DNA from 3 places in the Rossellomorea sp. NPDC077527 genome. Region 2 is predicted to be linked to each of the others. Evidence: riboswitches for the same ligand, from Rfam matches in the RefSeq annotation. Region 2 holds a riboswitch; each other region holds the start of a gene.
The links. A riboswitch is a leader RNA that binds a small molecule or an ion and turns the genes downstream of it on or off. The one in region 2 is predicted to bind cobalamin.

Region 1 (3,278 bases), on a different contig from region 2:
GAGATGATCTCCGACAGCAATTAGAAACATCCTTTTCGTCATGAGTCCAAATAGGGCATTTTTCAAATAGACGATGGAAATCAACATTCCAACGATTCCTCCAATGAGCGCCCCGGAAGCTAAACCACTTGATCCCGTCCCTTGAACGAGAACTCCAATCAGGGCTGAACTGATGAACGCTACCAAAACAGCCACTACATATTTCACCGGTCCTGTGCCTTCCTGATCTTTCTTTCCAAGAAGGATCGAGTAATAAACTCCTCCGTAGATCATATACAACACGGCCCCTGCTAGAAACGCGGGCAAATTCAAACCTAGGGTCATCCTTATTCCTCCATTATTTGGGTTCAATGGCCAGAGCGATCGCCTTAATGCCACACCTTACATCGAGGGATCCTTCGATGCTCTCTACTTCAACAAGCTCAACCGGATTCCCGAGATACCTAAATCCGCTTTGGGGCAGCCAATAACTATAAAGTTCTGAGTAGCATTCAATCAGCATGCCTCTTTCCTCATAATCGACAGGCTCCGAAAACTCATATATTACATGCTTGCCTCCGGAAAAATGACCAAGTTCCTCACCAAGGGTACCTCGATCTTTAACGGCCAGACGGCATTCATACCTGTTTTTTTCAGGCGGGGTGATGTACGGGTTACTCTTAGGGACTCCGAATATCAGCGGGCTATCGTCCAACAGATCCCTAGCATTCCCCCAATGGTAAAGATCCTGCCAAGTTGCAGGAATGCCTTTGACGTAGGATCCTGTATGGTACCGGTTGATGGTGGAGCACTCTGGTAATTGTGCGACTTTCACATTGGAAAGATCCAGCCATTTAAACTCATTATAAGTCTCTCGATCTCTGGAAGCTTTCGGATTTGTGCTGGAAAGTTTAGATTTCTTGCTATACAGATATTCCCTTGGAAATCGTTCTAAATACGCACCTTCCCTCCAGCTTTTTGGATTGGTATTGAAATAGGCATTGAACGAATAGGTGAAATAAGATAAAGAAGAAAACCCACAATTCAAGGCAACTTCTGTTACTGGTACCCTTGGCTCATAAATCAGCATATGTGCGGCATTTTCCAAACGAAGCCTTTTCACATAGCCGGCTGGCGTCTCGCCGATGAACCCTTTGAACAATCGTTGGAAGTGAAAGGGTGAATAGGTAGAGACTTTGGCGAGCTGCTCTAAAGATAAATCCTCTGTAAGATGTTCATCTATGTATTGTATTACTCTATCAATCTGCGTCTGTTGATCACTATATGTCATGTCAATTCCTCACCTGTACCTTTTAAATCTCCCTACTTCCATCGCTCAAGCTTGTGCATATTCCTCACAAACATCCCTGATAAGAAAGAAGGAACGCCCATTTCAATGCATTTGTTTTTCACAAAGACCTTCATTTCGTCGAGCGTGATATCCTTTTGAGTAAATTCTCCTTGTTGGTAACAATGCTTGCAATACATGGCACTTTCCTCTGAATTTTTTTCCGTTCCTCGATCTTCTACTTTTTTCAGAGGCATACCACAACTTTGACATTTATTGAATTTCTTCATAGCACTCCATCTCCTTTTTACCATTTTACCATAGAGGATGCTCATTCACGGAAGGTGTATGGTAAAATAGAAACGTTCACAATTTAATTATTGCTCGTTGGTGAAAATGATCGTTGGTCATTTTCTTAAAAGGGAAGTTGGTGAAAATCCAACGCGGTCCCGCCACTGTAAGGCTGAGGTTTCATATGGATCCACTGTTTCACGTGAAATGGGAAGGAATATGGAATTGGAGACGCTGAGCCAGGAGACCTGCCAATTCGAGAAGAACACGAAAGTTCCTACGGGAGATAGGAGGGTGTTACGCGAATGAAACGTCTAACAGGGAATCAGAGGATCCCCGACGCTCACTCAGGGTAGCTGCATCTTCTTTTCACAAAGGAGATGTTTTTTGTTTCAACATTATACAATCAGGGAGATGAGAAAATGGAACAAGCTTATTCTGTGGAGCGTTCACGAACCGTACAAACCCGATTGGTATTGCCGCCGGATACCAATCACATGCAAACCATCTTTGGAGGGAAAGTCCTCTCTTATATCGATGAAATCGCGGCGTTATCGGCCATGAAGCACTCAAATTCCGTCGTTGTAACAGCATCGATCGACTCTGTGGATTTTTTATCATCCGCCACGGTGGGCGACGCTTTGAGCCTTGAGGGGTATGTTACATCGACAGGAAGAACATCCATGGAAGTATATGTGAAGGTGTACTCGACCAATCTGCTGACGAATGTCAGAACGTTAACGACGGAATCATTTCTGACAATGGTCGCTGTGGATGAGAATGGTAAGCCGAAACCGGTGCCAAAGGTCATCCCTCAGTCGGAAGAAGAGAAGAGACTTTTTAAGACGGCACCTCTTCGGAAAGAACATAGAAAAAACCGTGCATTGATATTATAAAAAAAACACTCAGATTATTTCTGAGTGTTTTCTATATAAAGTATGGAAAAAGGATGTATATCAGAACCGCAACGGTCATCACGCTAAAGCCTATTGTATAATAGCGACGGCGCTCCTTTATGTTGATGACCACATACATAATGTTGGTAGCGAGAAGGATGAGGGGGAACCATATAGGCTTGTAAGAGTCTGATTGAAATCCCGTATAGATCGAAACAAATCCCGCAAACACAAATAAAAGTACGGATACAATCAGAAAGGCCTTTCCGCCTTGTTTTTCCTTCATACAATCTCTCCTTACTGTTTCAAAGTAAATAGATCCGATGATACCGAGACAGCCTTCTCTCGACGCTCCTCCCCTGCCTTGTTCTTCACCTTGGTTCCTTCCCCTTCAATCAAAGATCTTCTAAGGGTCGCACTGATCGAGTTCACGCATAGGATCAAGATGGCGAATAAAGTCAGTGGGACGACGACAAGCATCGGACGCAGGAAGATCTGCTGAATGTTGATGGCGATCGTCGCTGCCCATTCGTTCGTTTCGGAAAAATATACAGGGATACTTTCCATGATGCCAAAGTTAGCGATCTTCAAGCCGCCAAGACACATATGGAGAATGCCGAGTTGAATAAGTAAAGCCAGAGTTTGGGACACCTGTTCTGAAAATAGCACTATCGAATGCCTTCTGAACTGTGGAAGCAGGTGCTGCTTAAAAAGATGGAATCTTCCTGCCCCCATCGTTCGTGACACCTGAATGAATTCGCTCTTCATAAAGAGTTTCATCTCTTCTCCTAAATAGATTCCGAGAGAGGGGATCGTCACAGCGG
Region 2 (3,278 bases):
TCGTTGACAATCGCTACGACCTTATCTTTTTCAACCTTTTGTTCATCCATTTTCTTTTGCATTTCTTCCATTTTCTTGGCTTGCTCTTCTTGAGCCTTTTTGTCGGTTGCTTCTGTCTTCGCTTTATCGTCAGCTTTTTGGCTCTCCTCGTCCGAACCGCAAGCGGCTAATCCAATTGTTAATAATGCTAATAGTAAAGTCGTTAATAGTTTCTTCATAATAGACTCCTTTCAGAACTAAGGTGTGATTTCCAAAAAAATCACTTAATGCGCATTTTAAATGAAAAACCCATAAAAAGAAAGTATTTAGGCTAAAACGTATTGATTGTAATAACGATGAAACACAGGGAAACTAGCTTAACCCCTTAGAGGGACTGTTATGTATCCGATTACAAAAAAGAAACCACCTCCATATAAAATGATGACATTAAAAGATTATTACATGTTAGCATGAAAAAAAGAGGTTGTTTAAATCGAGATTCCTCCATTTAAACAACCTGTAAAAAATATTGGGGACCAAAGAATACTGTCAAACAACCTTCCATTTGAATTATAGAGAGAACGGGGTATTATCTCAACCAACAGATAGGAAGGTGAGGGGGGAACAGTGTTCATTTGAGGTCTTAATCGCATCTCCTTCTGCTCTTTTCGTGGAAAATAATAATTATAAGCATAATTCAAAGGGAAGGGATTTTCTTCCTTTTGTAGAAAGGATAAAAGTGTAAGTAAAATAAAAGGAGAGAGTTTATGAAGCAACTAGTAAGAGTGGGGACGACATACATACCAGTGAGCGATGTTCAGAAGGCAAGTATCTGGTACCAGGAAAAGTTAAACGCAAAACTGAACTACGAGGATGAGGATAAAGCGATCGTAGATCTTGCTCATCAGAGCATCTTTTTGGTCGGTTCGTTAGAGGGGGAAAGCAGTAATTTTCAGGATAGGTATCAAAATAAGCGTTTTTCTTTAACGTTTGAAGTGGATGGAATCAGTGATTTGAACGAAATGAGAGATCATTTGCTTCATCAGGGAGTAGTGACAGGGGAGATTGAAGATAGAGGCCATAATGGACTTAATTTCGTTTTCAGTGACCCTGATGGAAACTTATTTGACGTGTGGAGTGAATTGAGTCCCAAGTTCAAAAAAGCTTTTAAAGTGTAAATAAGGTTAACGTTCATGCTTGACTCCCGTATCGTTGACGGGTGATACTAATAAATGTTTAATAGATTCCTCTTGTTTTTCATTTTTAAATCGTATATGATAATGAATAACACAACATTTTGTGTTCTTTTGTATTTCGATAACTATATATTGATTATAACCTGTGAATAAGGTGTCTAATAAGACTTAAAAGGGAATCCGGTGAGAGACCGGAGCTGTCCCCGCAACTGTATGTGCCGACGAAATAAGGAAACTGCCACTGTCAAATAGATGGGAAGGCCTTAAAGTAGAGTGAAGCACAAGCCAGGAGACCTGCCGTATTTATCACGTGTTATCTTCTTCGGGAATTGGGAGGATAAAGCGAGGATTGAAATAGCAGAAGTCTATTACTATCTCCGTCTATTTAAAGCCCATCCTTTTTGAAGGATGGGCTTTTTTTACTCCTTCCCCACTTTATAAAATGGGAGGAATTTTCATGTCAATCACGTTAAATGAACAACAAAAAGAAGTAGAAGTGATATTGGACAGTCTGCAGAATCGGTTTCCTGATCTTTATTTCAAGGAATTTAATGAAAAGATTTTAATATATGCAAATCAACAGACGGACTTCACCAAAGAAAGACTCTATCATTTCATGATTTTGACAGCAGTTGAGCGTATAACGGCTCATGAGCCGGATTGGACTTACGTGGCGGCAGCATTATATATCAAGAGTTTATATGAGAAACTTGCTTTATCAAGGGGAGGGGAACTATACGGATCATTCTATCATTTGGTTAAAGATTTGACCGCAAAACAATTATATTCCAAGACTCTGCTTGATTCTTACAGCAAAGAGGAATTGGACTATTTGGGTTCGATCTTGGATGATACAAGGGATTCTCTTTTTACTTACATAGGAATTGTCACTCTGACCGAGAGATACTTAACCAAGTCCCATGACGGAATGGTTCTTGAGTTGCCTCAAGAGAGGTTCATGATTATTAGCATGACCCTCATGATGAATGAACCAAAAGAAAAAAGGATCAGATTGATAGAAGAATCTTATTGGGCTCTCTCCAATCTTTATATGACGGTGGCAACCCCAACCTTTGCGAATGCTGGAAAGAGCCATGGCCAGCTATCCAGTTGCTTCATCGATACAGTGGAAGATGATTTAAGAAGCATTTATGACAGCAATACAGACGTTTCTACCTTGAGTAAAAATGGGGGAGGTCTTGGGATTTATCTAGGGAAAGTAAGAAGCCGAGGCAGCGATATAAAAGGATTTAAAGGAGTAAGCTCTGGCGTTATTCCCTGGATGAAGCAGCTTAATAATACAGCGGTTTCCGTCGATCAATTGGGGCAGCGTCAAGGAGCGATTGCCGTCTATCTGGATATATGGCATAAAGATATTTTTCCATTCCTTGATACACGGTTAAACAATGGGGATGAAAGGCAAAGGACTCATGACCTGTTTACAGGAGTTTCTATACCAGATTTGTTTATGGAACAAGTTGAGAGTAGAGGGGACTGGTATTTATTTGACCCGCATGAAGTGAAGACAGTCATGGGGTACTCCCTAGAGGATTACTATGACGAAAGAGAAGGAGAAGGATCTTTTCGTGAGAAGTACCAGGAGTGTATAGCTCATACGTCACTTTCGCGGGAAGTGGTGCCGGCCATTGAAATTTTTAAACGGATTATGATTTCCCAGCTCGAAACCGGAACGCCATATATGTTTTATCGGGATACAGTGAATCGTCTGAATGCAAATTCTCATAAAGGAATGATTTATTGCAGTAATCTGTGTACGGAAATCGCCCAGAATATGAGTGCGACCGTAATGGAAGAAGAAGTGATTCAAGATGGTAAAATTGTCACCTATAAGTCACCGGGGGATTATGTTGTCTGCAATCTTGCCTCTATTTCCTTAGCCAAGACGTTGATGGATGATGAGCTGGAACGGGTTGTATCGATCGGAGTAAGAATGCTGGATAATGTGATCGATTTAAATGAACTTCCAGTCCTGCAGGCCCAGATAACCAATCAGCGATACAGGGGAATCGGGTTGGGAACATTCGGATGGCATCACCTCCTCGCGTTAAAGGGCTTGAAGTGGGAAAGCAATGATGCGGTCGA
Region 3 (3,278 bases), on a different contig from region 2:
CATGATGTACAGGTGATGATTGAAGGGCCAGGTCATGTGCCGATGCACATGATCAAAGAAAACGTGGATAAGCAAATGGAGATCTGTCATGAAGCCCCTTTCTATACATTGGGACCATTAACGACCGATATTGCACCGGGGTACGATCATATTACTTCTGCCATTGGAGCAGCGATGATCGGCTGGTTCGGTACCGCGATGCTGTGTTATGTGACACCGAAAGAACATCTGGGGCTGCCGAATAAAGACGATGTTCGGGAAGGTGTAATTGCGTACAAAATTGCCGCTCATGCGGCTGATTTAGCGAAGGGGCATCCAGGGGCACAAATAAGGGACAACGCCCTTTCCAAAGCACGATTCGAATTTAGATGGAATGATCAATTCAATCTCTCCCTGGACCCTGAACGGGCAAGGGAGTATCATGATGAAACCCTCCCTGCCGAAGGGGCAAAAACCGCCCATTTCTGTTCCATGTGCGGACCGAAGTTTTGTTCTATGAAAATCTCCCATGATATCAGGGGAATGAAAGACGGCGCTCTAGAGTCGCAGACTGAGAGGGAAAAAGGGTTGAAAGAAAAGGCGAAGGAGTTCGTTGAAAATGGATCAAACCTCTACCGATAATCAAGGCTCTCATATCCTCATGCTGAAGAAAGAAATGTTGATTCTGCATGAGAGGATCATGGAGCTTGAGAAAGAAGTGAAGGGAATTCAGGCAAAGTGCAGGCATGTCTTCTATGAAACGCCAGCCGCCAGGAACTGCATCAAATGTCACTATGCAGAAAGTACGTACTATTAGGAAAGCATACAAGGGTGAGAATTTCTTTTGACAGCCGATCGTTCCCGTGCTACGATAAATGTTAATTTCCGAATAGTAAAAATATAAGCGTATAACTCTTATGTAGAGAGGTGGAGGGACTGGCCCTGTGAAACCCGGCAACCGTTCGATTTTTGTTGAAAAGGTGCTAATTCCTGCAAAGCCTCAGGCTTTGGAAAATAAGAGGGGATTCCACTAAATATGAAGCCCTCTCTTTCTTTGATTGAGAGGGCTTTTCTAGTATAAGGACAATTAAATAGACAAATGCAATAGGTGCTGAGTTTTACTCAGCTAAGAGGGAAGACCGGTGAAAATCCGGCGCGGTCCCGCCACTGTAATGGGGAGCAACTTATCACACTACCACTATTTCATATGAAATGGGAAGGGGTAAGAAGCGACGATCCTGAGTCAGGAGACCTGCCTGTTGTATGCACTTATGCTCTACGTGGATATAGAGAGGGGTGAGGAATGCGTGTTGAGAAAACCGGTTGGTCTCGACTCTAGTTAAGTATGCGTATGAATCTCTCTTTCATTTGGAAGAGAGATTTTTTTGTTGGGACAGGATAATCATTTTAAACAGATGGGAAGTGTGATGATTGAGTAAGGTTATGAGTTCGAACTTAGGGTATCCAAGAATAGGGGAAAATCGTGAATGGAAAAAGGTATTGGAACAATATTGGTCCCATAAGGTGGACGCAGAATCGTTCGAGAAACAAATGGAGAACATTCGTCTCGAGCATGTGAAGAAACAGAGGGATCAGGGAGTGGATTTGATCCCGCTTGGAGACTTCTCGTTGTATGATCATGTACTGGATACTGCGGTGATGTTCGGAGTCGTTCCCGAAAGGTTTGACTATCAAGGTGGGAAAGTATCTCTGGATACGTATTTTGATATTGCAAGGGGGACGAAGGATTCCCCAGCATCAGAAATGACGAAATGGTTTAACACCAACTATCATTATATCGTCCCGGAATTTTCCGGATCTGCACCTGAGCTGGTGGAAAATCGACCGTTGGCTTTTTACCGGGAAGCGAAAGAAAAGCTTGGTATCAAGGGGAAGCCTGTGATCATTGGACCATTCACATTTGTGAAATTGTCTAAAGGGTATGATGAAAAAGATGAAAGCGCACTTGTGGAAAAATTGGTCCCTCTATACGCTCAAGTCTTAAAGGAATTACAGGATGAGGGAGTAGAATGGGTGCAGATGGACGAGCCGATTCTATGCACCTCGATCTCCAAACAAAAGGTAGAACGCTTTAAAGAAATCTATGGAACATTAAAGCAAGCAGCTCCCCATGTGAAGGTGATCCTTCAAACCTATTTTGATCGCTTGGACCACTATAAAGAGGTGACGTCCATACCTGTGGACGGGATCGGAATGGATTTTATTCATGACCGGGGAGAGAATTGGGAGGCACTGCGGAAGAACGGGTTTCCTGAAGATAAAATTCTCGCTGCCGGGGTGGTGGACGGCCGGAATATTTGGAGAAGGAATCTTGTTGACGCCCATTCATTTGTATCTTCATTGGCCGATTATGTAGCGAAGGACCGGTTAATCATTCAGCCGGCATCCAGCTTGCTCCACGTACCGGTAACTGTGAGGCAGGAAGATGCGTTAGATAAAGTTCTTAAAAAGGGAATGTCATTTGCTGATGAAAAATTGAAGGAAGTGGCTCTCCTTGCGAAAGCGCTAGGAGAAGGAGTGGGGACTGTTGAGAAAGAGTTAGAAGAAAGTGTGAATTCCATTGCTGCCCTTCATGAATCAGCTGGCAGCACCAGAGATGTACTTGAAGAAGGTTCATCGAATGTCAGGAGGATCTCCCCTTATTCCATTCGTAGAAAAGTACAACCCAAACTCCCCCTTCTTCCTACTACTACGATTGGGAGCTTTCCTCAGACCAGTGAAGTAAGAAGACAAAGAATGAAGTGGCGCAAGGGTGAGATTGGGGATGACGTCTATCGGCAATTCATACGCGGAGAAATCAAGCGGTGGATCGATATTCAGGAGGAAGTCGGATTGGATGTGTTGGTCCATGGTGAGTTTGAACGGACAGATATGGTAGAGTTTTTCGGTGGGAAATTGGATGGCTTCCAGTTCACCACTTTCGGGTGGGTCCAGTCCTATGGATCGCGTTGTGTGAAGCCACCCATCATATATAGAGATGTGAACTTTATAAAACCGATGACAGTGGATGAAACGGTCTATGCCCAGTCGTTAACCGACAAGCCCGTCAAAGGGATGTTAACGGGGCCGATCACCATTCTGAACTGGTCGTTCGTAAGGGAAGACCTATCACGCTACACAGTGGCAAACCAAATTGCCCGATCTCTGCGCAAAGAAATTGAATCACTTGAAGAACAGGGGATACGGATGATCCAGGTGGACGAACCGGCACTCAGAGAGGGATTACCTTTGAAGAAGGAACGTTGGGATGAATATTTACAGGCTGCTGTCCATTCATT

Region 1: it holds a riboswitch for cobalamin, as region 2 does, so the genes downstream of both, ACIGG7_RS04750 (acyl-CoA thioesterase) here and ACIGG7_RS12080 (ribonucleoside-diphosphate reductase subunit alpha) in region 2, are expected to answer to the same signal.
Region 3: it holds a riboswitch for cobalamin, as region 2 does, so the genes downstream of both, metE (5-methyltetrahydropteroyltriglutamate--homocysteine S-methyltransferase) here and ACIGG7_RS12080 (ribonucleoside-diphosphate reductase subunit alpha) in region 2, are expected to answer to the same signal.

The regions. Positions count from the first base shown of each region.
Region 1 covers NZ_JBITVL010000001.1:931,342-934,619, reverse strand. The annotation lists gene ACIGG7_RS04765 (DUF1761 domain-containing protein) at 1-324, opposite strand, end outside; gene ACIGG7_RS04760 (AraC family transcriptional regulator) at 338-1,270, opposite strand; gene ACIGG7_RS04755 (zinc ribbon domain-containing protein) at 1,303-1,557, opposite strand; cobalamin riboswitch at 1,639-1,828, shown strand; gene ACIGG7_RS04750 (acyl-CoA thioesterase) at 1,981-2,454, shown strand; gene ACIGG7_RS04745 (hypothetical protein) at 2,486-2,740, opposite strand; gene ACIGG7_RS04740 (hypothetical protein) at 2,752-3,278, opposite strand, start outside.
Region 2 covers NZ_JBITVL010000003.1:432,765-436,042, reverse strand. The annotation lists gene ACIGG7_RS12090 (SurA N-terminal domain-containing protein) at 1-218, opposite strand, end outside; gene ACIGG7_RS12085 (VOC family protein) at 747-1,157, shown strand; cobalamin riboswitch at 1,311-1,491, shown strand; gene ACIGG7_RS12080 (ribonucleoside-diphosphate reductase subunit alpha) at 1,633-3,278, shown strand, end outside.
Region 3 covers NZ_JBITVL010000002.1:896,958-900,235, reverse strand. The annotation lists gene thiC (phosphomethylpyrimidine synthase ThiC) at 1-621, shown strand, start outside; gene ACIGG7_RS09735 (hypothetical protein) at 599-796, shown strand; SAM riboswitch class I at 892-1,000, shown strand; cobalamin riboswitch at 1,069-1,253, shown strand; gene metE (5-methyltetrahydropteroyltriglutamate--homocysteine S-methyltransferase) at 1,411-3,278, shown strand, end outside.